DNA from 4 places in the Bacillus hominis genome. Region 1 is predicted to be linked to each of the others. Evidence: a T-box and tRNA genes for the amino acid it is inferred to sense, from the RefSeq annotation. Region 1 holds a T-box; the other regions hold tRNA genes.

The links. A T-box is a leader RNA that pairs with one kind of tRNA and senses whether it is charged. The one in region 1 lies ahead of asnS (asparagine--tRNA ligase), so its partner is inferred to be a tRNA-Asn.
Region 2: it has a tRNA-Asn gene. The T-box ahead of asnS (asparagine--tRNA ligase) is inferred to sense a tRNA for this amino acid. The anticodon was not compared.
Region 3: it has a tRNA-Asn gene. The T-box ahead of asnS (asparagine--tRNA ligase) is inferred to sense a tRNA for this amino acid. The anticodon was not compared.
Region 4: it has a tRNA-Asn gene. The T-box ahead of asnS (asparagine--tRNA ligase) is inferred to sense a tRNA for this amino acid. The anticodon was not compared.

The regions. Positions count from the first base shown of each region.
Region 1 covers NZ_JAUCFS010000005.1:4,144,895-4,152,646, reverse strand. Annotated here, with positions in the region: gene pheS (phenylalanine--tRNA ligase subunit alpha) at 1-49, shown strand, start outside; gene pheT (phenylalanine--tRNA ligase subunit beta) at 68-2,488, shown strand; T-box leader at 2,643-2,894, shown strand; gene asnS (asparagine--tRNA ligase) at 2,947-4,338, shown strand; gene QUF93_RS24135 (SDR family oxidoreductase) at 4,517-5,419, shown strand; gene QUF93_RS24130 (YuzL family protein) at 5,502-5,636, shown strand; gene rnhC (ribonuclease HIII) at 5,843-6,781, opposite strand; gene zapA (cell division protein ZapA) at 6,906-7,175, shown strand; gene QUF93_RS24115 (CvpA family protein) at 7,177-7,716, shown strand.
Region 2 covers NZ_JAUCFS010000005.1:150,160-157,911, reverse strand. Annotated here, with positions in the region: gene QUF93_RS03335 (glycerate kinase) at 1-1,129, opposite strand, end outside; tRNA gene QUF93_RS03330 (tRNA-Ala) at 1,255-1,327, opposite strand; tRNA gene QUF93_RS03325 (tRNA-Gly) at 1,338-1,409, opposite strand; tRNA gene QUF93_RS03320 (tRNA-Lys) at 1,415-1,490, opposite strand; tRNA gene QUF93_RS03315 (tRNA-Gln) at 1,496-1,570, opposite strand; tRNA gene QUF93_RS03310 (tRNA-Tyr) at 1,636-1,719, opposite strand; tRNA gene QUF93_RS03305 (tRNA-Val) at 1,736-1,811, opposite strand; tRNA gene QUF93_RS03300 (tRNA-Glu) at 1,820-1,891, opposite strand; tRNA gene QUF93_RS03295 (tRNA-Thr) at 1,913-1,985, opposite strand; tRNA gene QUF93_RS03290 (tRNA-Asn) at 1,990-2,064, opposite strand; rRNA gene rrf (5S ribosomal RNA) at 2,074-2,189, opposite strand; rRNA gene QUF93_RS03280 (23S ribosomal RNA) at 2,280-5,201, opposite strand; rRNA gene QUF93_RS03275 (16S ribosomal RNA) at 5,347-6,898, opposite strand; gene QUF93_RS03270 (hypothetical protein) at 7,123-7,341, opposite strand; gene pdaB (polysaccharide deacetylase family sporulation protein PdaB) at 7,534-7,752, shown strand, end outside.
Region 3 covers NZ_JAUCFS010000005.1:712,508-719,125, forward strand. Annotated here, with positions in the region: rRNA gene QUF93_RS06000 (23S ribosomal RNA) at 1-1,165, shown strand, start outside; rRNA gene rrf (5S ribosomal RNA) at 1,267-1,382, shown strand; tRNA gene QUF93_RS06010 (tRNA-Val) at 1,388-1,463, shown strand; tRNA gene QUF93_RS06015 (tRNA-Tyr) at 1,472-1,555, shown strand; tRNA gene QUF93_RS06020 (tRNA-Gln) at 1,568-1,642, shown strand; tRNA gene QUF93_RS06025 (tRNA-Lys) at 1,647-1,722, shown strand; tRNA gene QUF93_RS06030 (tRNA-Leu) at 1,737-1,817, shown strand; tRNA gene QUF93_RS06035 (tRNA-Gly) at 1,847-1,921, shown strand; tRNA gene QUF93_RS06040 (tRNA-Leu) at 1,938-2,026, shown strand; tRNA gene QUF93_RS06045 (tRNA-Arg) at 2,030-2,103, shown strand; tRNA gene QUF93_RS06050 (tRNA-Pro) at 2,114-2,187, shown strand; tRNA gene QUF93_RS06055 (tRNA-Ala) at 2,203-2,275, shown strand; tRNA gene QUF93_RS06060 (tRNA-Ser) at 2,294-2,386, shown strand; tRNA gene QUF93_RS06065 (tRNA-Ser) at 2,448-2,540, shown strand; tRNA gene QUF93_RS06070 (tRNA-Met) at 2,565-2,641, shown strand; tRNA gene QUF93_RS06075 (tRNA-Asp) at 2,644-2,719, shown strand; tRNA gene QUF93_RS06080 (tRNA-Phe) at 2,729-2,804, shown strand; tRNA gene QUF93_RS06085 (tRNA-Thr) at 2,814-2,886, shown strand; tRNA gene QUF93_RS06090 (tRNA-Trp) at 2,893-2,963, shown strand; tRNA gene QUF93_RS06095 (tRNA-Ile) at 2,974-3,050, shown strand; tRNA gene QUF93_RS06100 (tRNA-Asn) at 3,056-3,130, shown strand; tRNA gene QUF93_RS06105 (tRNA-Glu) at 3,132-3,203, shown strand; gene QUF93_RS06110 (CBS domain-containing protein) at 3,336-3,755, shown strand; gene QUF93_RS06115 (DUF3965 domain-containing protein) at 4,181-5,332, shown strand; gene QUF93_RS06120 (hypothetical protein) at 5,574-5,906, opposite strand; gene QUF93_RS06125 (SH3 domain-containing M23 family metallopeptidase) at 5,912-6,618, opposite strand, start outside.
Region 4 covers NZ_JAUCFS010000005.1:4,464,226-4,471,977, forward strand. Annotated here, with positions in the region: gene glgB (1,4-alpha-glucan branching protein GlgB) at 1-877, opposite strand, end outside; gene QUF93_RS25760 (L-lactate dehydrogenase) at 1,549-2,493, opposite strand; gene QUF93_RS25765 (RNA polymerase sigma factor) at 2,713-3,081, opposite strand; tRNA gene QUF93_RS25770 (tRNA-Glu) at 3,216-3,287, opposite strand; tRNA gene QUF93_RS25775 (tRNA-Ser) at 3,294-3,384, opposite strand; tRNA gene QUF93_RS25780 (tRNA-Asn) at 3,391-3,465, opposite strand; tRNA gene QUF93_RS25785 (tRNA-Ile) at 3,473-3,549, opposite strand; tRNA gene QUF93_RS25790 (tRNA-Gly) at 3,560-3,630, opposite strand; tRNA gene QUF93_RS25795 (tRNA-Lys) at 3,644-3,719, opposite strand; tRNA gene QUF93_RS25800 (tRNA-Thr) at 3,730-3,805, opposite strand; tRNA gene QUF93_RS25805 (tRNA-Phe) at 3,820-3,895, opposite strand; tRNA gene QUF93_RS25810 (tRNA-Asp) at 3,908-3,983, opposite strand; tRNA gene QUF93_RS25815 (tRNA-Met) at 3,987-4,063, opposite strand; tRNA gene QUF93_RS25820 (tRNA-Ser) at 4,090-4,181, opposite strand; tRNA gene QUF93_RS25825 (tRNA-Ile) at 4,199-4,275, opposite strand; tRNA gene QUF93_RS25830 (tRNA-Met) at 4,279-4,354, opposite strand; tRNA gene QUF93_RS25835 (tRNA-Ala) at 4,374-4,446, opposite strand; tRNA gene QUF93_RS25840 (tRNA-Pro) at 4,460-4,532, opposite strand; tRNA gene QUF93_RS25845 (tRNA-Arg) at 4,543-4,616, opposite strand; tRNA gene QUF93_RS25850 (tRNA-Leu) at 4,620-4,707, opposite strand; tRNA gene QUF93_RS25855 (tRNA-Gly) at 4,724-4,798, opposite strand; tRNA gene QUF93_RS25860 (tRNA-Leu) at 4,828-4,908, opposite strand; tRNA gene QUF93_RS25865 (tRNA-His) at 4,932-5,007, opposite strand; tRNA gene QUF93_RS25870 (tRNA-Thr) at 5,017-5,091, opposite strand; tRNA gene QUF93_RS25875 (tRNA-Val) at 5,097-5,172, opposite strand; rRNA gene rrf (5S ribosomal RNA) at 5,179-5,294, opposite strand; rRNA gene QUF93_RS25885 (23S ribosomal RNA) at 5,396-7,752, opposite strand, start outside.

The DNA of each region.
Region 1 (7,752 bases):
TTTCTATACAAATGATGTACGTTTCTTACAACAATTCAAACGAGCGTAAGGGAAGGAGAGGATAAATATGTTCGTATCATATCGTTGGTTACAAGAGTATGTAGATATTAAAGATGTAACAGCACAAGAACTAGCAGACAAAATCACGAAAAGTGGTATTGAAGTAGAAGGCGTTGAAGTATTAAATAAAGGTGTAAAAGGTGTTGTAGTTGGTCACGTATTAGAATGTGAAAAACACCCAGAAGCTGACAAATTAAGCAAATGCTTAATCGATATCGGTGAAGAAGAGCCAGTACAAATTATTTGTGGAGCTGCTAATATTGCAAAAGGTTTAAAAGTACCAGTTGCAAAAGTTGGCGCTGTACTTCCTGGTAACTTCAAAATTAAAAAAGCAAAACTACGCGGTGAAGCTTCTCACGGTATGGTTTGTGCTCTTCAAGAGCTTGGCATTGATGGAAAGTTAGTTTCAAAAGAATACGCAGATGGTATTTTCATCTTCCCAAGTGACGCTGAAGTTGGAGCAGATGCACTTGAAATTTTAAACTTACATGATGAAGTACTTGAGCTTGGTTTAACACCAAACCGTGCAGATTGCTTAAACATGTTAGGTGTTGCATATGAAGTAGCTGCTATTTATGGCCGTGAAGTAAAACTTCCAGCTATCGACTTACAAGAAACAGCAGAAAAAACTTCTGACTATATTTCTGTAAGTGTAGAAGCGAAAGAAGAAAATCCGTTATACATTGCAAAAATGGTGAAGAACGTAAAGATTGGTCCATCACCAATGTGGATGCAAACTCGCCTTATGGCAGCTGGCATTCGTCCAATTAGCAATGTAGTTGATATTACAAACTACATTTTAATGGAATACGGTCAACCGTTACATGCATTCGATTACGATAAATTAGGTTCAAAAGAAATCGTTGTTCGTCTTGCAAAAGAAGGCGAAAAAATTCAAACATTAGATGCTCAAGAACGTACGTTACAAGAGCACCATCTTGTAATTACAAACGGCACAAAAGCTTTAGCTGTTGCTGGGGTAATGGGCGGAGCTGATTCTGAAGTTGATAGCGATACAGTAAACGTTCTAATTGAGTCTGCATACTTTGCAGGTCAAACAGTGCGCCGTACATCAAAAGACTTAGGTCTTCGTAGTGAATCAAGTGCACGTTTTGAAAAAGGAATCGACCCAACACGTACATTCGAAGCGATTCAACACGCAGCTGCTTTAATGGCGAAATACGCTGGCGGAGAAGCGCTTGAAGGCGTAGTAGAAGCTGATAACTTACAAGTACAAGAGCGTACAGTATCTGTTACAGCTGAAAAAGTAAACCGTGTATTAGGTACAGATATTTCTGCAAGTGAAATGGGTACAATGTTCACAAACTTGAAATTCCCATTCACAGAAGTAGAAGGCACATTCCATGTAAATGTACCAGCACGTCGTCCTGATATTACAATTTCAGAAGACTTAGTAGAAGAAGTGGGCCGTCTATACGGTTATGACCACATTCCAGTTACATTACCTTCTGGAACGATGACACGTGGTAAATTAACATCAGCACAAACGAAACGTCGTAAAGTACGTCGCTTCCTAGAAGGTGCTGGTTTATATGAAGCAATCACATATTCATTAACAAGCGCTGACAAAGCGAAACAATATATGGTTGAGCCGAACGAAAAAGCTCCTGTAAATCTTGCGCTTCCAATGAGTGAAGAGCGTAGCCAACTTCGTTTAAGCTTAGTGCCACAATTGTTAGAGGCAGTTTCATACAATGTTGCACGTAAAAATGACAGTGTTGCTTTATACGAAGTAGGTTCTATCTTCTTACCGACAGAAGCAGGAGAACTTCCGAAAGAAGAACAACATCTTGCAGGTGTTATGACAGGTCTTGCTCTTCACCATGCATGGCAAGGTGAGAAGAAAGTTGTAGACTTCTTCGTTGTTAAAGGTGTGCTTGAAGGATTATTCGACGTACTTGGCGTTGCAAACCAAATCACATATGCACCAGCAAAACGTGAAGGTATGCACCCAGGCCGTACAGCTGACATTGTATTAGATGGCGAAGTAATTGGATTCATCGGTCAATTGCACCCTGAAGCGCAAAAACAATTAGATGTGAAAGATACATTCGTATTCGAACTATCTCTTGCAAAAGTATTCGGTGCAGACGTGGAAGAAACTTATTACTCAGCAATTCCACGTTTCCCATCTATGACACGTGACATGGCTGTTGTAGTAACAACAGAAACAAAAGCTGGTGAAATGAAGCAAGTAATTGCTGAAGCTGGCGGAGAACTTCTGAAAGAAGTAACGCTATTCGACTTATACGAAGGTGAAAAAATGGAAGAAGGCAAGAAATCACTTGCATTCTCTATGAACTACTTCGATGCAGAACGTACATTAACAGACGAAGAAGTAACAGAAGCACATAGCCGTGTATTAACAGCGGTAGAAGAGAAATTTGGTGCGGAGTTACGTAAGTAATTGAAAATTGCCGGATTTAATTCCGGCAATTTTTTTATTGGAGCGGTTGTCGAGTGTTATCGGTAATTCGATATATTATAAAAAACGCCGATATATATCAAGGCATCTTGCATCTTTCCCTCGAATGTAGTACATTAATTTTAGTTTAACAAAACGAAAGACGATGATAAGGAAAAGTAGTATATACTATAATCCAAAGCGAGTCAGGGGCGGTGAGAGCCTGATGAGGCGGTATATGTGAAGAACACCTTGGAGTTGCTAACCGAAATTGAAACTTGTATTCAAGAGTAGACTTAGACGGGAATCCGGCCTGTTACAAACCGGGAAGTATGTATTACATACGAGTTAAAGTTGGTCTTTATGACAAATTGGGTGGTACCGCGAAGTTTAACCTTTCGTCCCTTTATGGATGAAAGGTTTTTTTGTATTTAAATATATCAGTAAAGGAGAATTTTACTATGGAAAACACATTAGTAAAAAGTCTGTATAGAGATACAGATAAATACGCAGATCAAACAGTACAAGTATCAGGTTGGATTCGTAACTTACGTGATTCAAAAGCATTTGGTTTCATCGAATTAAACGACGGTAGCTTCTTCAAAGGTGTTCAAATCGTTTTCGATACAGAATTAGAGAACTTCAAAGAAATTGCAAAGCTTCCACTTAGCTCTTCAGTTAAAGTAGAAGGTAAAGTAATTGCAACGCCTGGAGCGAAGCAACCATTTGAAATTAAAGCAGAAAAAATTGATATCGAGGGCTTATCAGATTCTGATTACCCACTTCAAAAGAAGCGTCATACGTTTGAATACTTACGTACAATCGCTCACTTACGTCCAAGAACAAATGCATTCTCTGCAACGTTCCGTGTACGTTCTATCGCAGCATTTGCGATTCACCAGTTCTTCCAAGAGCGTGGTTTCGTACATGTTCACACACCAATTATCACTGGTAGTGATACAGAAGGTGCAGGCGAAATGTTCCGCGTAACAACGCAAGACTTAAACAACGTACCAAAAGGTGAAGACGGACAAGTTGACGAATCAAAAGACTTCTTCGGTAAAGAAACAAACTTAACAGTAAGTGGACAGCTGAATGCTGAAGCTTATGCACTAGCGTTCCGTGATGTGTACACATTCGGACCTACATTCCGTGCAGAAAACTCAAACACAACTCGCCACGCAGCTGAGTTCTGGATGGTTGAGCCTGAGATTGCATTCGCTGAATTAGGCGATGTAATGGATCTTACAGAAGATATGCTGAAATATGCAATGAAATACGTACTAGAGCATGCACCAGAAGAAATGGACTTCTTCAACAGCTTCGTTGATAAAACAGTTCTAGAGCGCATGAACAATGTAATCAACTCTGACTTCGGTCGCATCACTTATACAGAAGCAATTAAAGTACTTCAAGAATCAGGTGCTGACTTCAAATACCCAGTAGAATGGGGTATTGACTTACAAACAGAGCACGAAAGATACTTATCAGAAGAAATCTTCAAACGCCCTGTATTCGTAACTGACTATCCGAAAGACATTAAAGCATTCTACATGCGTATGAACGAAGATGGAAAAACAGTAGCAGCTACTGACCTTCTAGTTCCTGGCATCGGCGAATTAATCGGCGGAAGTCAACGTGAAGAAAGAATGGATGTTTTAGTAGACAGAATTAAAGAATTAGGTATGAACGAAGAGGACTACTGGTGGTACTTAGAACTTAGAAAATACGGCGGTACAAAACACGCTGGATTCGGTCTAGGTTTCGAGCGCTTCCTAATGTACATCACTGGTATGGCTAACATCCGTGACGTAATTCCATTCCCAAGAACTCCAGGTTCTTCAGAGTTTTAAGATAGAAAAAAGCGAGAGCAACTGCTCTCGCTTTTTTTATTGGAAAAGGGTGTAACTAGAACTCGAATTTTATAAGTATTTCAAGATTGGAAAAAATGTTGTTCAAAGTTTCCTTCTCCTTTCATATATAGTAAAGCGAATGCAACATTTATAGGAATGGGAAAGGGGTTTGGGGACGATGGGGGAAATTCCAATTCATACAAAATGGACATTACGTGACAAGTATATAGTAATCACCGGTGCAACAAGTGGTATTGGATTAGCGGCAGCTAAGGCATTTGCAGAACGCGGTGCCAAACTAGGAATCATTGCACGTAATGAAGTAAAAGCGAATGATGTTATGACTCAAATTGAAAATTTAACGAATGGGAATGCAGTGGTAGATATATTTTTCGCTGATATGGCTTCCCAGCAATCTATACGCCGGGTAGCTACTGAGATTTTAGAAAGGTGTCCGAGAATTGATATATTAGTGAATAATGCGGGTGCTTTATTTCAAACAAGGCAGCTTACGGAGGACGGTTTGGAGATGACTTGGGCGGTTAACCATTTAGGTCCATTCCTGCTCACTAATTTGTTGTTGGAGCGTTTAAAGGAAAGTGTTCCTGCTCGTGTTATCACCACCGCATCTCACGGTCACAAAATGGCTAAAAAGGGAATTGATTTCGGTGATTTAGATGCAGAACAACTGTATCGTGGTGTTAAGAAGTTCATGGGCGGTCCTACAATGCGTTATGCACAAACAAAACTAGCTAACATTTTATTCACCTCTGAATTGGCACAGCGGTTGGAGGGAACGGGTGTTAGTGCTTATAGCTTTGACCCGGGGCTAGTGAATACGAATTTTAACCAGGACAATGGTCTGGTTGCTCGATTAACTATGGCAGCAATGAAACCTTTCTCTCGTACGCCTGAGGAAGGTGCTGAAACTTTAATATGGCTAGCGGAATCAATTGGAGTTACTAATCATAGTGGCGGTTACTATGCCGATAAGCAAATAGGAAAAACGTCTGAAGTTGCCTTGGATAAGGATGCCGCAAAACGTCTATGGGACATTAGTGAAAAACAGACACGAGAGTAAAAGAGTAGCGAGTGTCTGTTCAGAGTGTTATGTTGAATAGTTTTTTACCCTTAAGTAAAAAGTAATCTTGGGGGTGATTGTAATGAGTAAGAAAGTGAAAACAGACCATTCTAGATCAAGCTTAGGTTCTTCAGAAGTGGAAGGACAAGGAACGACTACGCATGAAACGGGTTCTCATAAAGTACCTTCATCAAATAAGAAGCAGAAGCGAAGTTAAACATAAAAAGGGATCCCTTTTTTATGTGAATAGTAAATGAACGGATATCGGCCGAAATGGAAATATATCGATATATCGAAGAAATACGACGAAAATAGGAACGTGTGAGATCCTATTTACCCATTTTTCATCCGTAAAAGGCGAAAAGAATTCAATTCTTTTCGCCTTGTTTAGTTCATGAAAATCATGTCGATACTAAAAAGTAGTTATTTTTTTAATAAACGAAAAGCCTTCTCCGTGTTAGCAAAATGCAGCTTCACAAACTCAGGCAGTCTTTCTTTACCGACTTTTTGAATTAATTTAGCAGCGGCAATATCAACTTGTTTACCAGCACCTTTTGGAAGTGGCATGCCAGCTTTTTTGCTTAGTTCGTCAAATTGTTTTACGAATGAGTAACGAGCCAAAATGGAAGCGGCGGCTACTGCTAAATGGACGCTTTCACCTTTTGTAGCGAAATAAACATTTTCACGTTGTACCTGTTTTTGTTTCGCTAAGTATTTATAGTATGTATCAGGCTGTGTAAATTGGTCGATTAAGATGCCCTCAGGTGTTGTAGGTGCAATTTTAGCTAATAAGTTTGTGATGGCTTTATTATGCAGTAAAGCCTTCAGTTTACCTTGGTTGTTTCCTTTATCAAATAGCTCATTATATTTTTCATTGTGAAGAACGAGAGAGCTATAAGGAACAACGTGAAGGAGTTGTTTTGCAATCTCAGCAATTTGAGTATCGTTTAAGTTTTTGGAGTCTTTTACACCAAGTTCTTTTAAAAGTGGAATTTGCTTCGCATCCACATATACAGCAACTACTGTCATCGGTCCGAAGTAATCACCGGTACCTACTTCGTCTGATCCTAGAATAGACATTGTACCGATGGAAGCGGGCGGCGCATAACGATGTGAATTGACCGATTTTTTCACAGCTGATTTTGGTGTTTGAGAGACAGTTTGCCAACGAGAAGCTTCTGCTTCAGCACGGCCTCCTTGGAACATTACTTTTCCAGATTTATACGCTGTAATCGTACAAGATGGCACCTTTGCCATAAAGATACCGCCTTGCGGAATTTTTGGGCTAAGCGCTTGTTTATATTGTTGTTTCATGTCTTCAATTACTGTAGAACTTGTTTGTATTACGATAGAATTTGACAAAATGGTCGCCCCTTTTTTTATATTGTTATTTTTATCATATCGGATTGTTCTTTCTGTTTCCATATTATGATGGTTCATGGTATGATAAACTTTAGGATTCTGTACGTGATTGGAGGCCGGTGAGTTGTCACAACAAAAGGGAAATAAAAGTCGAATTAATGTAGAAATATATGGTCAACAATATTCAGTTGTTGGCGATGAAAGTACAAGTCATATCCGCATGGTAGCAGCGATTGTGGATGATAAAATGCGCGAACTCAATGCCAAGAATCCTTCGCTTGATACGAGTAGACTAGCGGTATTGACGGCGATAAACGTCATACACGATTACATAAAATTAAAAGAAGAACATGAGAAATTGAAAGAAAGTATGACACAAAAAGGAATTGAATAACATGATTGATATTATTATCATTTTATTGCTTGTTATGGGGTTTTTCCTCGGTTTACGCAGAGGGTTTATTTTGCAACTTGTAAAGTTAACAAGCTTTATTATCGCATACCTCGTTGCATACTGGTACTGTAAAGATTTAGCGCCAGCACTTGCGAAAATTATTCCGTATCCATTTGATAAGAATGTTTCTGTTCCAGAATGGATAGATGCGAATAATATTGAGGGTGTCTTCTATCAAGCACTTGCGTTTATTGTATTATTTATTATTACAAAAATCGCACTTTCATTACTTGGTAATTTACTGAATATGTTTGCAGAAATCCCAGTTTTAAAGCAAGTCAATGCGGTTGCTGGGGCACTTCTTGGCTTTTTAGAAGTGTATATCATTCTGTTTGTCTTAATTATTGTTGGAACAATCCTTCCAATTGAACAAATACAAACACCATTACAAAAATCATCAATTAGCAAAATAATTGTAGACGATACACCGATTCTTTCTGAAAAGGTGAAGGAGCTATGGCAGACAGGTAGCAGAGTATAACTTCTCTTTTTTCAGAAAGAGGAGTTTTTTTCTATG
Region 2 (7,752 bases), 4.0 Mb from region 1:
ATGCTAGTTTCCACACTGCTGCAATATTTTTTGCTGTCATTTCGATATTCTCTTCTGCCGCTTTATATGCTTCTTCTAATGTCATTGGACTGGCTGTAATACTAAACACTGCATCAATTCCCTTTTCATAAACAATTGTATAGTTCGGAGATACAGATCCACCAATAGCAATTACAGGAATATGACGACATTTCGCCCGCTTCGCGACACCAACAGGAGCTTTTCCATAAGCTGTTTGTTCATCTATTCTTCCCTCACCAGTTACAATAAGATCGGCACCTTCTATACACTTATCAAAATTTGTATAATCTAATACAATTTCAATCCCTTTTCTTAGCTGTCCCTTTAGCACTGCAACGACAGCGGCTCCCATTCCTCCAGCTGCCCCCGCACCTGGTATTTCAGATACATCAAAAGACACATGTTGTTTAAGTATATTAGCATAATGTTTTAAATTCTCATCTAGCTCTTTCATCATCTCTACATTCGCACCTTTTTGCCTCGCAAATATAAAAGATGCCCCGCTCAGTCCAACTAAAGGGTTATCTACATCACATGCTGCTTCTAACTTTATATCCTCCAGGCGTGAATCAATCCTAGAAAGGTCAACAGTGGTTATCAAATGCAATGTCCCTCCAGAGGGTTCTATTACCTCACCTTTCCTATTTATAAATCTTGCGCCTAAGGCAGATAGCATACCAGCCCCACCATCATTTGTAGCACTTCCTCCAAGCCCTAAAATAATGTGTTTAGCTCCTTGATCTAATGCATGTAATATAAGTTCGCCTGTCCCTTTTGTCGTTGTAATAAGCGGGTTTCTCTTTTCAATTGGAACGTGTTGTAATCCTGATGCTGCTGCCATTTCAATAAATGCTGTCTTCTTATCCTTAGACATACCATAAAAGGCTTGCACGCTCCCTCCAAGCGGTCCTGTCACACTAAGTGTTATAATTCTCCCCATTGTAGCACCAACAAGAGATTCAACCGTTCCTTCGCCTCCATCTCCAATTGGTACTTTAACATACTCTGCTTTAGGAAAAATTGCTGCAAAGCCTCTTTCAATAGCTTCACATACCTCTATAGCTTTCAGGCTTTCTTTATATGAATCCGATGCAATGACAACTTTCATAATTACCTCCCCCTTATTCAATCCTTTTTTTCATTCTAAACGATATACGGAAAAGTTTCCTTTTGGAATGGAATTTAAACACAAAAAAAGCTTACATCATTTGATGTAAGCTTTCCCCATTTATATGGAGCCTAGCGGGATCGAACCGCTGACCTCCTGCGTGCAAGGCAGGCGCTCTCCCAGCTGAGCTAAGGCCCCTTAGTAATTAAGCGGAAGACGGGATTCGAACCCGCGACCCCAACCTTGGCAAGGTTGTATTCTACCACTGAACTACTTCCGCGAAAATGGTGAGCCATGAAGGATTCGAACCTTCGACCCTCTGATTAAAAGTCAGATGCTCTACCAACTGAGCTAATGGCTCGTAAATGGCTGGGCTAGCTGGATTCGAACCAGCGCATGACGGAGTCAAAGTCCGTTGCCTTACCGCTTGGCTATAGCCCATTAATATTTACTAGTATGGTTATCTTTTCAAAAAAATAAACCCTTTCAGGTTATTTTAAAGAAAATGGTGGAGGGGGGCAGATTCGAACTGCCGAACCCGAAGGAGCGGATTTACAGTCCGCCGCGTTTAGCCACTTCGCTACCCCTCCGACATTTAAAAATATATGGTGGAGGATGACGGGATCGAACCGCCGACCCCCTGCTTGTAAGGCAGGTGCTCTCCCAGCTGAGCTAATCCTCCAAAAGTGATGACCCGTACGGGATTCGAACCCGTGTTACCGCCGTGAAAGGGCGGTGTCTTAACCACTTGACCAACGGGCCAAAAAATAAAAAATTTTCCCAAGCTTCCAACCGGGCTTGAACCGGTGACCTCTTCCTTACCATGGAAGTACTCTACCAGCTGAGCTATGGAAGCATAATGGCTCCGCAGGTAGGAATCGAACCTACGACCGATCGGTTAACAGCCGATAGCTCTACCGCTGAGCTACTGCGGAACAATATAAGCCTGGCAACGTCCTACTCTCACAGGGACAAGGTCCCAACTACCATCGGCGCTAGAGAGCTTAACTTCCGTGTTCGGTATGGGAACGGGTGTGACCTCTCTGCCATCATTACCAGACTTTTATCATTATACACATTCTTTTCAGAATGTCAAAAGGAATTTTAAATATATATTCCTTCAAAACTAGATAACATTGCTACATATTATATGGTTAAGTCCTCGATCTATTAGTATTCGTCAGCTCCACATGTCACCATGCTTCCACCTCGAACCTATCAACCTGATCATCTTTCAGGGATCTTACTAGCTTACGCTATGGGAAATCTCATCTTGAGGGGGGCTTCATGCTTAGATGCTTTCAGCACTTATCCCTTCCGCACATAGCTACCCAGCTATGCCCTTGGCAGAACAACTGGTACACCAGCGGTGCGTCCATCCCGGTCCTCTCGTACTAAGGACAGCTCCTCTCAAATTTCCTACGCCCACGACGGATAGGGACCGAACTGTCTCACGACGTTCTGAACCCAGCTCGCGTACCGCTTTAATGGGCGAACAGCCCAACCCTTGGGACCGACTACAGCCCCAGGATGCGATGAGCCGACATCGAGGTGCCAAACCTCCCCGTCGATGTGGACTCTTGGGGGAGATAAGCCTGTTATCCCCGGGGTAGCTTTTATCCGTTGAGCGATGGCCCTTCCATGCGGAACCACCGGATCACTAAGCCCGACTTTCGTCCCTGCTCGACTTGTAGGTCTCGCAGTCAAGCTCCCTTATGCCTTTGCACTCTACGAATGATTTCCAACCATTCTGAGGGAACCTTTGGGCGCCTCCGTTACACTTTAGGAGGCGACCGCCCCAGTCAAACTGCCCACCTGACACTGTCTCCCGGGTCGATAAGACCCGTAGGTTAGAATTTCAATACAGTCAGGGCGGTATCCCACCAGCGCCTCCACCGAAGCTAGCGCTCCGGTTTCAATGGCTCCCGCCTATCCTGTACAAACTGTACCAAAATTCAATATCAGGCTACAGTAAAGCTCCACGGGGTCTTTCCGTCCTGTCGCGGGTAACCTGCATCTTCACAGGTACTATAATTTCACCGAGTCTCTGGTTGAGACAGTGCCCAAATCGTTACACCTTTCGTGCGGGTCGGAACTTACCCGACAAGGAATTTCGCTACCTTAGGACCGTTATAGTTACGGCCGCCGTTTACTGGGGCTTCAGTTCAGAGCTTCGCTTACGCTAACCCCTCTCCTTAACCTTCCAGCACCGGGCAGGTGTCAGCCCCTATACTTCGCCTTACGGCTTCGCAGAGACCTGTGTTTTTGCTAAACAGTCGCTTGGGCCTATTCACTGCGGCTTTCCGTTAAGAAAGCACCCCTTCTCCCGAAGTTACGGGGTCATTTTGCCGAGTTCCTTAACCAGAGTTCTCTCGCACACCTTAGGATTCTCTCCTCGCCTACCTGTGTCGGTTTGCGGTACAGGCACCTTTTATCTCGCTAGAAGCTTTTCTTGGCAGCGGGGAATCAAAGACTTCGCTCCATAAGGAGCTTCCCCATCACAGCTCAGCCTTCACGATAAGCGGATTTGCCTACTTATCAGCCTAACTGCTTGGACGTGCACAACCAATCGCACGCTTCTTCTATCCTTCTGCGTCCCTCCATTGCTCAAACGATAAAGAGGTGGTACAGGAATATCAACCTGTTGTCCATCGCCTACGCCTGTCGGCCTCGGCTTAGGTCCTGACTAACCCTGAGCGGACGAGCCTTCCTCAGGAAACCTTAGGCATTCGGTGGACGGGATTCTCACCCGTCTTTCGCTACTCATACCGGCATTCTCACTTCTAAGCGCTCCACCAGTCCTTCCGGTCTGACTTCACTGCACTTAGAACGCTCCCCTACCACTGATACCATTGGTATCAATTCGCAGCTTCGGTGGTGTATTTAGCCCCGGTACATTTTCGGCGCAGAGTCACTCGACTAGTGAGCTATTACGCACTCTTTAAATGGTGGCTGCTTCTAAGCCAACATCCTAGTTGTCTAAGCAACTCCACATCCTTTTCCACTTAATACACACTTTGGGACCTTAGCTGGCGATCTGGGCTGTTTCCCTCTTGACTACGGATCTTATCACTCGCAGTCTGACTCCTAAGGATAAGTCATTGGCATTCGGAGTTTGACTGAATTCGGTAATCCGATGAGGACCCCTAGTTCAATCAGTGCTCTACCTCCAAGACTCTAACACTTAAGGCTAGCCCTAAAGCTATTTCGGGGAGAACCAGCTATCTCCAGGTTCGATTGGAATTTCTCCGCTACCCACACCTCATCCCCGCACTTTTCAACGTGCGTGGGTTCGGGCCTCCATTCAGTGTTACCTGAACTTCACCCTGGACATGGGTAGATCACCTGGTTTCGGGTCTACGACCACGTACTAAACGCCCTATTCAGACTCGCTTTCGCTGCGGCTCCGTCTCTTCAACTTAACCTCGCACGGGATCGTAACTCGCCGGTTCATTCTACAAAAGGCACGCCATCACCCATTAACGGGCTCTGACTATTTGTAGGCACACGGTTTCAGGATCTCTTTCACTCCCCTTCCGGGGTGCTTTTCACCTTTCCCTCACGGTACTGGTTCACTATCGATCACTAGGTAGTATTTAGCCTTGGGAGATGGTCCTCCCAGATTCCGACGGAATTTCACGTGTTCCGCCGTACTCAGGATACATTCAAGAGAGAACGAAGTTTCGACTACGGGGTTGTTACCCTCTGTGACGGACCTTTCCAGGTCGCTTCGTCTACCTCGTTCCTTTGTAACTCCGTATAGAATGTCCTACAACCCCAAGAGGCAAGCCTCTTGGTTTGGGCTAGATTCCGTTTCGCTCGCCGCTACTCAGGAAATCGCATTTGCTTTCTCTTCCTCCAGGTACTTAGATGTTTCAGTTCCCTGGGTCTGTCTTCCATACCCTATGTATTCAGGTAAGGATACCATACCATTACGTATAGTGGGTTTCCCCATTCGGAAATCTTCGGATCAAAGCTTACTTACAGCTCCCCGAAGCATATCGGCGTTAGTCCCGTCCTTCATCGACTCCTAGTGTCAAGGCATCCACCGTGCGCCCTTTCTAACTTAACCAAACTAAAATTAAAAAATATGAGCTACACTGTTATCTAGTTTTCAAAGAACATACATTTAAACTTGAGAGATAGTTCTCTCAAAACTGAACGAAACGAAACAAGTCAACGTTTATTGATGAACTGCGTTCATCAATTCTCCATAGAAAGGAGGTGATCCAGCCGCACCTTCCGATACGGCTACCTTGTTACGACTTCACCCCAATCATCTGTCCCACCTTAGGCGGCTGGCTCCATAAAGGTTACCCCACCGACTTCGGGTGTTACAAACTCTCGTGGTGTGACGGGCGGTGTGTACAAGGCCCGGGAACGTATTCACCGCGGCATGCTGATCCGCGATTACTAGCGATTCCAGCTTCATGTAGGCGAGTTGCAGCCTACAATCCGAACTGAGAACGGTTTTATGAGATTAGCTCCACCTCGCGGTCTTGCAGCTCTTTGTACCGTCCATTGTAGCACGTGTGTAGCCCAGGTCATAAGGGGCATGATGATTTGACGTCATCCCCACCTTCCTCCGGTTTGTCACCGGCAGTCACCTTAGAGTGCCCAACTTAATGATGGCAACTAAGATCAAGGGTTGCGCTCGTTGCGGGACTTAACCCAACATCTCACGACACGAGCTGACGACAACCATGCACCACCTGTCACTCTGCTCCCGAAGGAGAAGCTCTATCTCTAGAGTTTTCAGAGGATGTCAAGACCTGGTAAGGTTCTTCGCGTTGCTTCGAATTAAACCACATGCTCCACCGCTTGTGCGGGCCCCCGTCAATTCCTTTGAGTTTCAGCCTTGCGGCCGTACTCCCCAGGCGGAGTGCTTAATGCGTTAACTTCAGCACTAAAGGGCGGAAACCCTCTAACACTTAGCACTCATCGTTTACGGCGTGGACTACCAGGGTATCTAATCCTGTTTGCTCCCCACGCTTTCGCGCCTCAGTGTCAGTTACAGACCAGAAAGTCGCCTTCGCCACTGGTGTTCCTCCATATCTCTACGCATTTCACCGCTACACATGGAATTCCACTTTCCTCTTCTGCACTCAAGTCTCCCAGTTTCCAATGACCCTCCACGGTTGAGCCGTGGGCTTTCACATCAGACTTAAGAAACCACCTGCGCGCGCTTTACGCCCAATAATTCCGGATAACGCTTGCCACCTACGTATTACCGCGGCTGCTGGCACGTAGTTAGCCGTGGCTTTCTGGTTAGGTACCGTCAAGGTGCCAGCTTATTCAACTAGCACTTGTTCTTCCCTAACAACAGAGTTTTACGACCCGAAAGCCTTCATCACTCACGCGGCGTTGCTCCGTCAGACTTTCGTCCATTGCGGAAGATTCCCTACTGCTGCCTCCCGTAGGAGTCTGGGCCGTGTCTCAGTCCCAGTGTGGCCGATCACCCTCTCAGGTCGGCTACGCATCGTTGCCTTGGTGAGCCGTTACCTCACCAACTAGCTAATGCGACGCGGGTCCATCCATAAGTGACAGCCGAAGCCGCCTTTCAATTTCGAACCATGCAGTTCAAAATATTATCCGGTATTAGCCCCGGTTTCCCGGAGTTATCCCAGTCTTATGGGCAGGTTACCCACGTGTTACTCACCCGTCCGCCGCTAACTTCATAAGAGCAAGCTCTTAATCCATTCGCTCGACTTGCATGTATTAGGCACGCCGCCAGCGTTCATCCTGAGCCAGGATCAAACTCTCCAATAAAGTTAGTTTGTCTAGCATCTAAAAATAAAAATTGACGTTCACGTTGTTTGTTTCGTTCAGTTTTCAAAGAACTACTTAGCCGCTCATTTGCGACTCCCTTATGTTAACATCTTCATTTTTCGATGTCAACTAAGTTTTTCAATTTCTTTTTTGTCGTTTTCTGCGTTTCTGCATCAGCGACGTTTATTAATTTATCATATACCTACTCTTAACGTCAACACTTTTTAATAAAAAATTCTTTTTCTTACATAACGAATACATTCTTCCCTATTAGCAACTCTCCGAAATAAACAAAAAATGATTTTATACCTTTCTTCCATCGCTTTTTTTACAACGCCATGTATACGCTCATCTGCAAAATCAAATAAAAGTTCCTCTAACTCTCTCTTCAGTATGTATTCCATTTCTTTCTTCTCTTCCTTCGTCAACATAATCCCAAGCAAATTATCACCCCAATAATTCCTTACGTGTACCGATAAACGCCCCACTCATTTTCAATTACCAATAATGTATCATCAAAAACAAAATTCTATCACTCATTATATCCACCACTTACGATATTAATCCCTTGTTCTCTTTTTTAAATTTAAAGCATATATGTAACTGAAAAGGATTGGACAAAGGGGCGTAATATTATGTTTTTCTTTTTTATTACGAGTAAAAGAACATTTAAACACATTAGCTTAATAATCGTACTTTCCTTATTTACAGCATGGCTACTCTTTTTAAAAACATATTCACATGAATCTGCTTTTTCAACTGCTACTGGTCCTAAAGTGATTTACAAAGGGGACACTGCAAAAAAACAAGTTGCATTCACTTTTGACATTAGTTGGGGAGACAAAAAAGCTATT
Region 3 (6,618 bases), 3.4 Mb from region 1:
CTTTCTTAACGGAAAGCCGCAGTGAATAGGCCCAAGCGACTGTTTAGCAAAAACACAGGTCTCTGCGAAGCCGTAAGGCGAAGTATAGGGGCTGACACCTGCCCGGTGCTGGAAGGTTAAGGAGAGGGGTTAGCGTAAGCGAAGCTCTGAACTGAAGCCCCAGTAAACGGCGGCCGTAACTATAACGGTCCTAAGGTAGCGAAATTCCTTGTCGGGTAAGTTCCGACCCGCACGAAAGGTGTAACGATTTGGGCACTGTCTCAACCAGAGACTCGGTGAAATTATAGTACCTGTGAAGATGCAGGTTACCCGCGACAGGACGGAAAGACCCCGTGGAGCTTTACTGTAGCCTGATATTGAATTTTGGTACAGTTTGTACAGGATAGGCGGGAGCCATTGAAACCGGAGCGCTAGCTTCGGTGGAGGCGCTGGTGGGATACCGCCCTGACTGTATTGAAATTCTAACCTACGGGTCTTATCGACCCGGGAGACAGTGTCAGGTGGGCAGTTTGACTGGGGCGGTCGCCTCCTAAAGTGTAACGGAGGCGCCCAAAGGTTCCCTCAGAATGGTTGGAAATCATTCGTAGAGTGCAAAGGCATAAGGGAGCTTGACTGCGAGACCTACAAGTCGAGCAGGGACGAAAGTCGGGCTTAGTGATCCGGTGGTTCCGCATGGAAGGGCCATCGCTCAACGGATAAAAGCTACCCCGGGGATAACAGGCTTATCTCCCCCAAGAGTCCACATCGACGGGGAGGTTTGGCACCTCGATGTCGGCTCATCGCATCCTGGGGCTGTAGTCGGTCCCAAGGGTTGGGCTGTTCGCCCATTAAAGCGGTACGCGAGCTGGGTTCAGAACGTCGTGAGACAGTTCGGTCCCTATCCGTCGTGGGCGTAGGAAATTTGAGAGGAGCTGTCCTTAGTACGAGAGGACCGGGATGGACGCACCGCTGGTGTACCAGTTGTTCTGCCAAGGGCATAGCTGGGTAGCTATGTGCGGAAGGGATAAGTGCTGAAAGCATCTAAGCATGAAGCCCCCCTCAAGATGAGATTTCCCATAGCGTAAGCTAGTAAGATCCCTGAAAGATGATCAGGTTGATAGGTTCGAGGTGGAAGCATGGTGACATGTGGAGCTGACGAATACTAATAGATCGAGGACTTAACCATATAATATGAAGCAACGTTATCTAGTTTTGAGAGAATATAAAAAACTTGTTGACTTTAAAAGTTAAATAAGTTAAAATGATTCTTGTCTTAAATGAATATAGTCTGGTAATGATGGCAGAGAGGTCACACCCGTTCCCATACCGAACACGGAAGTTAAGCTCTCTAGCGCCGATGGTAGTTGGGACCTTGTCCCTGTGAGAGTAGGACGTTGCCAGGCAAAATGGAGGATTAGCTCAGCTGGGAGAGCACCTGCCTTACAAGCAGGGGGTCGGCGGTTCGATCCCGTCATCCTCCACCATTTATGTCGGAGGGGTAGCGAAGTGGCTAAACGCGGCGGACTGTAAATCCGCTCCTTCGGGTTCGGCAGTTCGAATCTGCCCCCCTCCACCATTTCTTAATTATTGGGCTATAGCCAAGCGGTAAGGCAACGGACTTTGACTCCGTCATGCGCTGGTTCGAATCCAGCTAGCCCAGCCATTAAGAGCCATTAGCTCAGTTGGTAGAGCATCTGACTTTTAATCAGAGGGTCGAAGGTTCGAATCCTTCATGGCTCACCATTTTAACAAAATATGCGGGTGTGGCGGAATTGGCAGACGCACTAGACTTAGGATCTAGCGCCTTTGGCGTGGGGGTTCGACTCCCTTCACCCGCACTTTTAATAAAATAACTCATACATGTCTTGCGGAAGTAGTTCAGTGGTAGAATACAACCTTGCCAAGGTTGGGGTCGCGGGTTCGAATCCCGTCTTCCGCTCCAATTTTCAATATGATATGCCGGGGTGGCGGAACAGGCAGACGCACAGGACTTAAAATCCTGCGGTGGGTGACCACCGTGCGGGTTCGACCCCCGCCCTCGGCACCATATGCGCCCGTAGCTCAATTGGATAGAGCGTTTGACTACGGATCAAGAGGTTAGGGGTTCGACTCCTCTCGGGCGCGCTTTTATTAACGGGAAGTGGCTCAGCTTGGTAGAGCACCTGGTTTGGGACCAGGGGGTCGCAGGTTCAAATCCTGTCTTCCCGATTTTCCCAAAAACATGGGGCCTTAGCTCAGCTGGGAGAGCGCCTGCCTTGCACGCAGGAGGTCAGCGGTTCGATCCCGCTAGGCTCCACTTTATTTTTTATATGTCGGAGGTATACCCAAGTTCGGCTGAAGGGATCGGTCTTGAAAACCGACAGGCGGCGAGAGTCGCGCGGGGGTTCGAATCCCTCTACCTCCTCCATTTTTTAAAAAAGTGGTTTAGTTACATATAAAAATAAATAAGATATTAATTTTTCCTTCATGGAGGTATACCCAAGTTCGGCTGAAGGGATCGGTCTTGAAAACCGACAGGCGGCGAGAGTCGCGCGGGGGTTCGAATCCCTCTACCTCCTCCATTTATTTTTAAAACATAATATCGTCGCGGGGTGGAGCAGTACGGTAGCTCGTCGGGCTCATAACCCGAAGGTCGCAGGTTCAAATCCTGTCCCCGCAACCAATGGTCCCGTGGTGTAGTGGTTAACATGCCTGCCTGTCACGCAGGAGATCGCCGGTTCGACCCCGGTCGGGACCGCCATTTTATGTTGGCTCGGTAGCTCAGTCGGTAGAGCAGAGGACTGAAAATCCTCGTGTCGGCGGTTCGATTCCGTCCCGAGCCACCATTTTTTTATGCCGGCTTAGCTCAATTGGTAGAGCAACTGACTTGTAATCAGTAGGTTGGGGGTTCAAGTCCTCTAGCCGGCATCATTTAGGGGCATAGTTTAAAGGTAGAACTGAGGTCTCCAAAACCTCCAGTGTGGGTTCGATTCCTACTGCCCCTGTAAAGTATATGGGCCTATAGCTCAGCTGGTTAGAGCGCACGCCTGATAAGCGTGAGGTCGATGGTTCGAGTCCATTTAGGCCCACCATATATTCCGCAGTAGCTCAGTGGTAGAGCTATCGGCTGTTAACCGATCGGTCGTAGGTTCGAGTCCTACCTGCGGAGCCATGGCCCGTTGGTCAAGTGGTTAAGACACCGCCCTTTCACGGCGGTAACACGGGTTCGAATCCCGTACGGGTCATAAAAAAAAGAGTCAGCATATTGCTGACTCTTTTTTATTATGTATAAGCCTCTTTTTATCACCGTATTTTCCTGAAATAAATAAAGGGATTTAGGAAAAGCTATGGTATGTATTAAAAGGAGGAGATGAAAAATGACACAAGTTAGAGAACTTATGAGTACTCATATCGTACATTGTACACCGTTAGATAATGTATATGAGGCGGCTGTAAAAATGAAGGAAGAATCGGTTGGAATGATTCCTGTTATTGAAAATAAACAAGTTGTTGGGCTTGTTACTGATCGAGACTTAGTTGTTCGTGGGATTGCTGAAAAACATCCTGGATCTAATCAAATTACAAATGTAATGACAACAAACATTGTTTCAGTTTCTCCAGATGATTCTATTGAAAAAGCTACAGAGTTAATGGCACAATATCAAATTAGACGATTACCGGTAGTTGAGAGCGGTCAACTTGTTGGGATGCTAGCACTAGGTGATTTAGCTATAAGAAAATCAGCAGATGATCAAGCAGGGTTTGCTCTAAGTGAAATCTCGGAGCATACGGAATAAATTATGTATAAAGATCAGATACATTATTCTAGTATATATGGATTAAACTAATATATTAGCGTGATGTATCTGAGACATTATATAATAAGTATAGAGTCAATATTTTTGACAGTTTTTTTAAATTTTCCATTCCTAATTTTTAATAAGAGAAAAAATGATATACTGAGAGATATAAGTATTATGAGAGGTTTTGAATATAACAATATTTATTATTAATGATGTAATAATGAATTAATATTTCCTACATAGATAAAGTGAAACTTTAATTATTGGGGGTTTTGTCCATCCTCCAATGATTATTAGTTGAACCAATCGGGCTTTTACGGGCAGTTTTATCTCCCATCTAACTTCCTCGCATTCACTGAATTTTGAGGTGGGAGTCTTACTGCACGCAAATAGCGGGATAAAAAGGGAAGGGGAATTATATGAGGGCTGTACAGGGCGATCCAAATTGGAATTTGGTTACAGATACATATATAGAACCAAATAATTTCGCTGAGTTATTTTCTTTGCTTGTACCTTGTCATCCAAAAGGTGAAGGGAAAGAGCGAACTATATTAGTATGGAAAGAAAAAGAATTTTATAAAGAAGAAAATTTAGCGGCATTTATCGTATATGGCATGAATAAAGTAAAGAATTTACCGCAGTTTCATAAAGATGAAATTCCAACTCTAGTACGTATTCTTCGTTTATGTCAAGAGATTGGTTGGTATGAAGAGGCAAATGCTTTTATGATAACCCAAGGGCTAGATGAATTTGTCCAAACTTCATTGGAGTATGAAACATGGGATCTTTTGACGAAAGCAGTTGCTTTAAACTATTTAATTATTAAATATCGTATTGGTGAATTAACAGCTGAGGATGTAGAGATTTGGGATCGAGTTAAATTTAATGAGAAATGTATAACAGATTGCAAACATCTATTATCTCATAAAGAAGTATTGGAATTTACATTCTTTTATATGTGTAAGCGAGCGAAGCTACTGTCAAAAGAGCAATTAAATAGTGATATGATGAGTTTAGCAATGCATTGTAATACTTTTGTGTATGATTTATATACACATGACTTATTACGAAAGTATCGTAAGTGTACAGACTTTCTATCATATTATGGACCTAGTCAAGCAGTTTTAGCTTGTCAAAAAGCTGTACTTTCTCAAATTTCCGATCGATTAGACCCTTTAAAGACAACTCATGTAGATGATTATTTATATGTGATGAAAGAAATGATGGAGCATATGACGATAGGGGTAATGGATCGGTATGGTCATTTTATTGGAAAGTTACTATCGTATGTACCATTTTTCGAAATGATCCAAGTTCCACAACATGCATATTATTGTGAAGAATTACTGTATATTTGTAAGGGAATTGAATACAAAGAAGAAATACTACGCAATTATATATTTATACAATTACATGATTGTTTACCATCATTCTTTAAACTATTTCTTAAAAATAAGCGTTATGCAACGATTCATGATATTCTTTTCTATTGGTGCGACGATGAACAAAGAATGAGCTTAGAGAAAAAATATAATCTTAGTTTTATTTATGAAAAATACGCTTGTGGATAAACCATATTTTACATATTAAAAATTAATATAAATTAAAAAAGGATCTCAAGTTTATGTGAGATCCTTTTTTGTTAGTAAAACAAGGAGAAAGTAACTAAGATAAGAAATAACATTCCATAAAGGAGAAATTGTGCAGTATAACTTCCTTGTATACCAAAAAAAGTATTCATTTTTTTATATAAATTCAATATATATTGAATTGGATTATCTTTGAAAGATTGGTACACAGTGTCTCCTCTTTCTAAGCTTCTTGTTCATGTTTTTGGTTATTAGGAACATTAACGTATCTAGCTATGAATAATAAAACACCTATAAAGAATACAGGAAGTACGGTAGATAAATAAAAACCATTACTAATTATATTTGTTATAAGAGCACTCAAAAGAAAAATTGCATTATAAATATGGGCAATTTTTTGTTTTAGCCGCATTTGTAATGCTTCCATAATGATTTCTAAAGCAACAAAAGCAATAATAATAGATAAAAATACAGTGTTCGTATTATAAATGACTAGACAACAGATTAAACCTAAAAAGGCCAGGTATTCAATAAAGAGAGGTATATCGCGTGGCATAAAATTTACCTAACTAAATATGGCAGTGGGTTCACTGCATTTGTTTTTTCAAAATTCCATTCCCCATTATGTAATTCAAAATGGAGATGTTGCCCGTATGAATGACCTGTGTTTCCCATATGACCTACTAATTGTCCAGTTTGTACTTGATCACCAGTTTGTACAGTGCGATCCTTCATATGAGCATAAACTGTTGTATATAATTTCCCATTTATTTGATGGGCGATGAACACGACATTGCCGTAGCTAGCTGAATAATAAGATTTCACAACTTTACCTGCAGCAGCAGCTTGAATAGAGACATTTCCTTGTGCTGCTATATCTATACCATAATGCATTTGCTCCCAGCGCATATCAAAAGTGGAGCTGATTTTCCCTTGAGTAGGGAATTTGAAAACTGCTGGGATTGATGAAGGTTGAGCTGTTTTAGCTTGTGCTTGATTTTGATTTTGCACTACATAGTGTTTTGCTACATATCCGTATCCTGTGCCAAAACGAATTTTATACCAAGTACCTACCGTTTCTACTACTTGTACTTGTGTACCACTTTGTAATGAGCCAAGTAGAGTGCTACTTGTACTAGCGTTGCTACGTACATTTAATTTTGGTGTTGCAACAGTATAAGAAGGAGAACCTTGTACAGTTACACCTTTTACTAGAGGTGTGGATCCATTAGATACAAATGTTTTTTGTACGTATCCAATTTGACCGT
Region 4 (7,752 bases), 320 kb from region 1:
TTGAAATTAAGAAATTACGTACTTCTCTTTTCCCTAAATCAAAATTAACAGTTCCCCATACCTGGTTTTCTTGTACATCTATATCTTTATATTCATAAGTCGGTGTCCCATCAAACAAATATAAACCGTGAGCATCTTTACAAAAATGCCCCGGCACCCAATCTAAAATGACACCGATTCCATATTTATGACATTCATCGACAAAATACATCAAGTCATGTGGCGTGCCGAATCTACTTGTAGCTGCATAATATCCCGTTCCTTGATATCCCCAAGAACGATCATATGGATGCTCAACAAGCGGCATAATTTCAATATGTGTAAATTGATGTTCCACCACATAAGGAATGAGCTCCTCGGCCATTTCTCTGTAAGAATACAGAGCGCCATCTTCTTTCTTTTTCCAAGAACCGAAATGTAATTCATAAACTGTCATCGCTTCTTTATAAATCGATTTTTTCTTTCTCTTACGAATCCAGTTTTTATCATTCCATTCATATCCCTCTATATCAAAAACTACAGATGCCGTATTTGGTCTTACTTCTGCATATACTGCGTAAGGATCTGCTTTTAAAATAACGGCACCATCCATCGTTTCAACCGCATACTTGTATATCTCATTCTCTTCAATATACGGTACAAACAAGGACCAAATCCCCTTTTCTGTCACTTGTAGCATCTTATGTTGCTCATAATCCCATTCATTAAAATCTCCAACAACACTCATTGCTTTCGCATGAGGAGCCCATACTGTGAATCGTACCCCTCGCATCCCATCTTCCGTCACAATATGTGCCCCAAAGATGTTATAACTGTCATAGTACTTTTCTGTATGAAACTCATCTCGTTTCACTTCTTCACAATTTATTACATCCAATATGTTCACCTCACTAAGATGACAGAAATTTTTTACTCTTTATCATTTCTGCGAAAAACTGAAATATCCTTGTTATTTTTTTAAAAATATACGTTTTTTTCTTTAATTTTGCTTAAAATATTCAAATTTACTGTGTAAAATATCGAATTTTGACGAATATTCATTGCAAACGCTTCATTTCCCCTTACTATTTTCACCTTTCATTGTTGCTCAATATTTACTTTATTGATTTCTCCCTGTTTTTCACACTATTTTCCACGTGAAATTCAAACAAAATAATCTGTCATAGAAAAATGTTTCTCAACATTTTTTGTGACAAAATTTATTGAAATGTAAAATTCATAAGTATATATTTATTCTCAATAAAGAACACCAAGATTTGCAACTATAATTCATAAGAACCAGATGCTACAAAATCACAAACACCTGTAGAAAAATCAAAAAGTGGGACACTGACAGATATTTTAAAGAAGTTAGGACTAACACCGAAAAAATAACATATAAAAGCACTCTATTCAAAAATAGAGTGCTTTTTTCTATAAACGACCCTTATCCAGCAAAAGGGGTATATTGGGGATATACAAGGGAAACCGGAAAAGGAATTTATATTAAATTATATAAAAACTCAGAGGTAGGAAGCAGTTTCCCGCCTCTGAATTATTTAGCAATTATTATAGTACTGGTGCCATTGTTTCTTTTAACACTTTTACAGAATGAGCGAATTTCGCTTTTTCTTCTTCGTTTAATTCAAGTTCTACTATTTCACGTACACCTTCGCGGTTAATAACAGCTGGAACACCTACGTAAGCATCTTTCTCACCATATTGACCTTCAAGGTATGCAGATACAGTTAATACGCTGTTCTCGTTGCTTAAGATCGCTTTAGTTACACGAAGTAGTGACATACCGATTCCGTAGTAAGTTGCGCCTTTACGCTCGATGATGTGATAAGCTGCATCGCGTACATTTTCAAAGATTTTATCTAAATCTTCTTGGTTATACTGTTCGTTGTTCGCTAAGATTGTTTCTAGTTTTTGTACACCTACAGTAGCGTGGCTCCATACTGGAAGTTCAGTATCACCGTGTTCACCAACGATGTAAGCATGAACGTTACGTGGATCTACATCTAAGTAGTCACCTAACATGTAACGGAAACGAGCAGAGTCTAAAGTTGTACCAGAACCAATTACGCGCTCTTTTGGTAAGCCAGATTCTTTCCAAGTTACGTAAGTTAAAATATCAACTGGGTTTGTTGCGATTAAGAAGATTCCATCGAATCCGCTATCCATAATACCGCGAACGATTTGTTTAAAGATCTTTGTATTTTTCTCAACTAAGTCTAAACGAGTTTCACCTGGCTTTTGTGGTAATCCAGCAGTGATAACTACTAAATCTGCATCTTTACAATCTGCATAGCTACCGCTCCAAACTTTTGTTGGTGCTGGAGAGAATGGTACCGCATGGCTTAAGTCCATTGCTTCCCCTTCTGCTTTTGCTTCATTTACATCTACAAGTACGAATTCTTCAGCTACACCTTGGTTGATCATTGAGTAAGCATAACTACAACCTACAGCTCCTGTTCCTACTAATACTACACGATTGATACCTTTTTTCATTTTAATTTCCCCTCTCAATTGTTTTACATATATTATTTATTATTGTTTAAGTAATTAATTAAAATACTAATTTAATGTTGTTTAACTTCTTTACATTCATATTGTAGCACGGATTATTGTGAATTACTTCACAAATTATGACCTATTTGTGAACTTTTTCACATAGAGTGTAAAGTTATCGTGGTAGGTGTGGAATCAATCTCAATTTAAGTGTTTTGTTTAGATTGTGAAAGGGTTTTTCTTATGTTTGTATACCGGATTCATCTTTCCAAGTATGCTTTGTATTTCTACTTGAAGCTCTTTTCTTAACAGTGATTCGTCTAGTCCCTTCGTCCCAATAAGTTGAATAGATTCAATCGGGATTTCTTCAATATGCTTTTGCCTTCTAGCTAGATCACGATGCCTATTAATCGCAACTTGAAATAACCATGTTTTTATATAAGTAATTTTCATATTTGGTATAGATAATAATGCTTTATGTACCGTGTCTTGAATGATATCCTCTGCTTCTACTGGTGTTACTCCAATTTTAAGTAAATACCTATAAATACTTTTAGATGTTTCTACAATAATCTTTTCATACTCCATCGCCCTCTCCTTTCTATTAGTTAGACGTTTGAAATAGAAAAAAGTATACAACATTTCATAAAAAAAGCGGACTATCCAAAGTCCGCTTTTACACAACAAAAAAGAGATAGCAGATTATGCTATCTCTTTTAGTATGACCCGTACGGGATTCGAACCCGTGTTACCGCCGTGAAAGGGCGGTGTCTTAACCACTTGACCAACGGGCCAAAATCTGGCAGAGAAGAAGGGATTCGAACCCTCGCACCGCGTTCGCGATCTACTCCCTTAGCAGGGGAGCCCCTTGAGCCACTTGGGTACTTCTCTATAATATGGCTCCGCAGGTAGGACTCGAACCTACGACCGATCGGTTAACAGCCGATAGCTCTACCACTGAGCTACTGCGGAATAATTATGGTGGGCCTAAATGGACTCGAACCATCGACCTCACGCTTATCAGGCGTGCGCTCTAACCAGCTGAGCTATAGGCCCATAATAGATAAGCGGGTGAAGAGAATCGAACTCTCGACCAGAGCTTGGAAGGCTCTTGTTTTACCACTAAACTACACCCGCATTAAATTGAAAATGGTGAGCCATGAAGGATTCGAACCTTCGACCCTCTGATTAAAAGTCAGATGCTCTACCAACTGAGCTAATGGCTCATTTTGAAAGTGGTGCCGGCTAGAGGACTTGAACCCCCAACCTACTGATTACAAGTCAGTTGCTCTACCAATTGAGCTAAGCCGGCTTGCGATTTCAAAATGGTGGCTCGGGACGGAATCGAACCGCCGACACGAGGATTTTCAGTCCTCTGCTCTACCGACTGAGCTACCGAGCCTTTATGTAAAAATGGCGGTCCCGACCGGGGTCGAACCGGCGATCTCCTGCGTGACAGGCAGGCATGTTAACCACTACACCACGGGACCATTTGGTTGCGGGGACAGGATTTGAACCTGCGACCTTCGGGTTATGAGCCCGACGAGCTACCGTACTGCTCCACCCCGCGATGATATAATATTTAATTTAAAAAAATGGAGGAGGTAGAGGGATTCGAACCCCGCGCGACTCTCGCCGCCTGTCGGTTTTCAAGACCGATCCCTTCAGCCGAACTTGGGTATACCTCCGAGATATGAACTTTGAGTGGTGGACCTTGTAGGACTCGAACCTACGACCGGACGGTTATGAGCCGTCTGCTCTAACCAGCTGAGCTAAAGGTCCTTATGGTAGCGGCGGAGGGATCGAACCCCCGACCTCACGGGTATGAACCGTACGCTCTAGCCAGCTGAGCTACACCGCCATAAGTGATATTCAATAAGTGGAGCCTAGCGGGATCGAACCGCTGACCTCCTGCGTGCAAGGCAGGCGCTCTCCCAGCTGAGCTAAGGCCCCATGTTTTGAAATATCGGGAAGACAGGATTTGAACCTGCGACCCCTGGTCCCAAACCAGGTGCTCTACCAAGCTGAGCCACTTCCCGTTAATAAAAACGCGCCCGAGAGGAGTCGAACCCCTAACCTCTCGATCCGTAGTCAAACGCTCTATCCAATTGAGCTACGGGCGCATATGGTGCCGAGGGCGGGGTCGAACCCGCACGGTGGTCACCCACCGCAGGATTTTAAGTCCTGTGCGTCTGCCTGTTCCGCCACCCCGGCATATCATATTGAAAATTGGAGCGGAAGACGGGATTCGAACTCGCGACCCCAACCTTGGCAAGGTTGTATTCTACCACTGAACTACTTCCGCAAGACATGTATGAGTTATTTTATTAAAAGTGCGGGTGAAGGGAGTCGAACCCCCACGCCAAAGGCGCCAGATCCTAAGTCTGGTGCGTCTGCCAATTCCGCCACACCCGCATATTATAATTTTAAAAGAAAAATGGGGCGACTGATGGGAATCGAACCCACGAATGCCGGAGCCACAATCCGGTGCGTTAACCACTTCGCCACAACCGCCATAGTTGCTGGTGCCGACTAGAGGACTTGAACCCCAACCTACTGATTACAAGTCAGTTGCTCTACCAATTGAGCTAAGTCGGCTAGAATGGTGGAGGATGACGGGATCGAACCGCCGACCCCCTGCTTGTAAGGCAGGTGCTCTCCCAGCTGAGCTAATCCTCCGGAATTGCCTGGCAACGTCCTACTCTCACAGGGACAAGGTCCCAACTACCATCGGCGCTAGAGAGCTTAACTTCCGTGTTCGGTATGGGAACGGGTGTGGCCTCTCTGCCATCATTACCAGACTGTATTCATTTAAGACAAGAACTATTGTAACTCATTTAACTTTTAAAGTCAACAAGTTTTTTATATTCTTTCAAAACTAGATAACATTGCTTCATATTATATGGTTAAGTCCTCGATCTATTAGTATTCGTCAGCTCCACATGTCACCATGCTTCCACCTCGAACCTATCAACCTGATCATCTTTCAGGGATCTTACTAGCTACGCTATGGGAAATCTCATCTTGAGGGGGCTTCATGCTTAGATGCTTTCAGCACTTATCCCTTCCGCACATAGCTACCCAGCTATGCCCTTGGCAGAACAACTGGTACACCAGCGGTGCGTCCATCCCGGTCCTCTCGTACTAAGGACAGCTCCTCTCAAATTTCCTACGCCCACGACGGATAGGGACCGAACTGTCTCACGACGTTCTGAACCCAGCTCGCGTACCGCTTTAATGGGCGAACAGCCCAACCCTTGGGACCGACTACAGCCCCAGGATGCGATGAGCCGACATCGAGGTGCCAAACCTCCCCGTCGATGTGGACTCTTGGGGAGATAAGCCTGTTATCCCCGGGGTAGCTTTTATCCGTTGAGCGATGGCCCTTCCATGCGGAACCACCGGATCACTAAGCCCGACTTTCGTCCCTGCTCGACTTGTAGGTCTCGCAGTCAAGCTCCCTTATGCCTTTGCACTCTACGAATGATTTCCAACCATTCTGAGGGAACCTTTGGGCGCCTCCGTTACACTTTAGGAGGCGACCGCCCCAGTCAAACTGCCCACCTGACACTGTCTCCCGGGTCGATAAGACCCGTAGGTTAGAATTTCAATACAGTCAGGGCGGTATCCCACCAGCGCCTCCACCGAAGCTAGCGCTCCGGTTTCAATGGCTCCCGCCTATCCTGTACAAACTGTACCAAAATTCAATATCAGGCTACAGTAAAGCTCCACGGGGTCTTTCCGTCCTGTCGCGGGTAACCTGCATCTTCACAGGTACTATAATTTCACCGAGTCTCTGGTTGAGACAGTGCCCAAATCGTTACACCTTTCGTGCGGGTCGGAACTTACCCGACAAGGAATTTCGCTACCTTAGGACCGTTATAGTTACGGCCGCCGTTTACTGGGGCTTCAGTTCAGAGCTTCGCTTACGCTAACCCCTCTCCTTAACCTTCCAGCACCGGGCAGGTGTCAGCCCCTATACTTCGCCTTACGGCTTCGCAGAAGACCTGTGTTTTTGCTAAACAGTCGCTTGGGCCTATTCACTGCGGCTTTCCGTTAAGAAAGCACCCCTTCTCCCGAAGTTACGGGGTCATTTTGCCGAGTTCCTTAACCAGAGTTCTCTCGCACACCTTAGGATTCTCTCCTCGCCTACCTGTGTCGGTTTGCGGTACAGGCACCTTTTATCTCGCTAGAAGCTTTTCTTGGCAGCAGGGAATCAAAGACTTCGCTCCATCAGGAGCTTCCCCATCACAGCTCAGCCTTCACGATAAGCGGATTTGCCTACTTATCAGCCTAACTGCTTGGACGTGCACAACCAATCGCACGCTTCTTCTATCCTTCTGCGTCCCTCCATTGCTCAAACGATAAAGAGGTGGTACAGGAATATCAACCTGTTGTCCATCGCCTACGCCTGTCGGCCTCGGCTTAGGTCCTGACTAACCCTGAGCGGACGAGCCTTCCTCAGAAACCTTAGGCATTCGGTGGACGGGATTCTCACCCGTCTTTCGCTACTCATACCGGCATTCTCACTTCTAAGCGCTCCACCAGTCGCTTCCGGTCTGACTTCACTGCACTTAGAACGCTCCCCTACCACTGATACCATTGGTATCAATTCACAGCTTCGGTGGTGTATTTAGCCCCGGTACATTTTCGGCGCAGAGTCACTCGACTAGTGAGCTATTACGCACTCTTTAAATGGTGGCTGCTTCTAAGCCAACATCCTAGTTGTCTAAGCAACTCCACATCCTTTTCCACTTAATACACACTTTGGGACCTTAGCTGGCGATCGGGCTGTTTCCCTCTTGACTACGGATCTTATCACTCGCAGTCTGACTCCTAAGGATAAGTCATTGGCATTCGGGTTTGACTGAATTCGGTAATCCGATGAGGACCCCTAGTTCAATCAGTGCTCTACCTCCAAGACTCTAACACTTAAGGCTAGCCCTAAAGCTATTTCGGGAGAACCAGCTATCTCCAGGTTCGATTGGAATTTCTCCGCTACCACACCTCATCCCGCACTTTTCAACGTGCGTGGGTTCGGGCCTCCATTCAGTGTTACCTGAACTTCACCCTGGACATGGGTAGATCGCCTGGTTTCGGGTCTACGACCACGTACTAAACGCCCTATTCAGACTCGCTTTCGCTGCGGCTCCGTCTCTTCAACTTAACCTCGCACGGGATCGTAACTCGCCGGTTCATTCTACAAAGGCACGCCATCACCCATTAACGGGCTCTGACTATTTGTAGGCACTTGGTTTC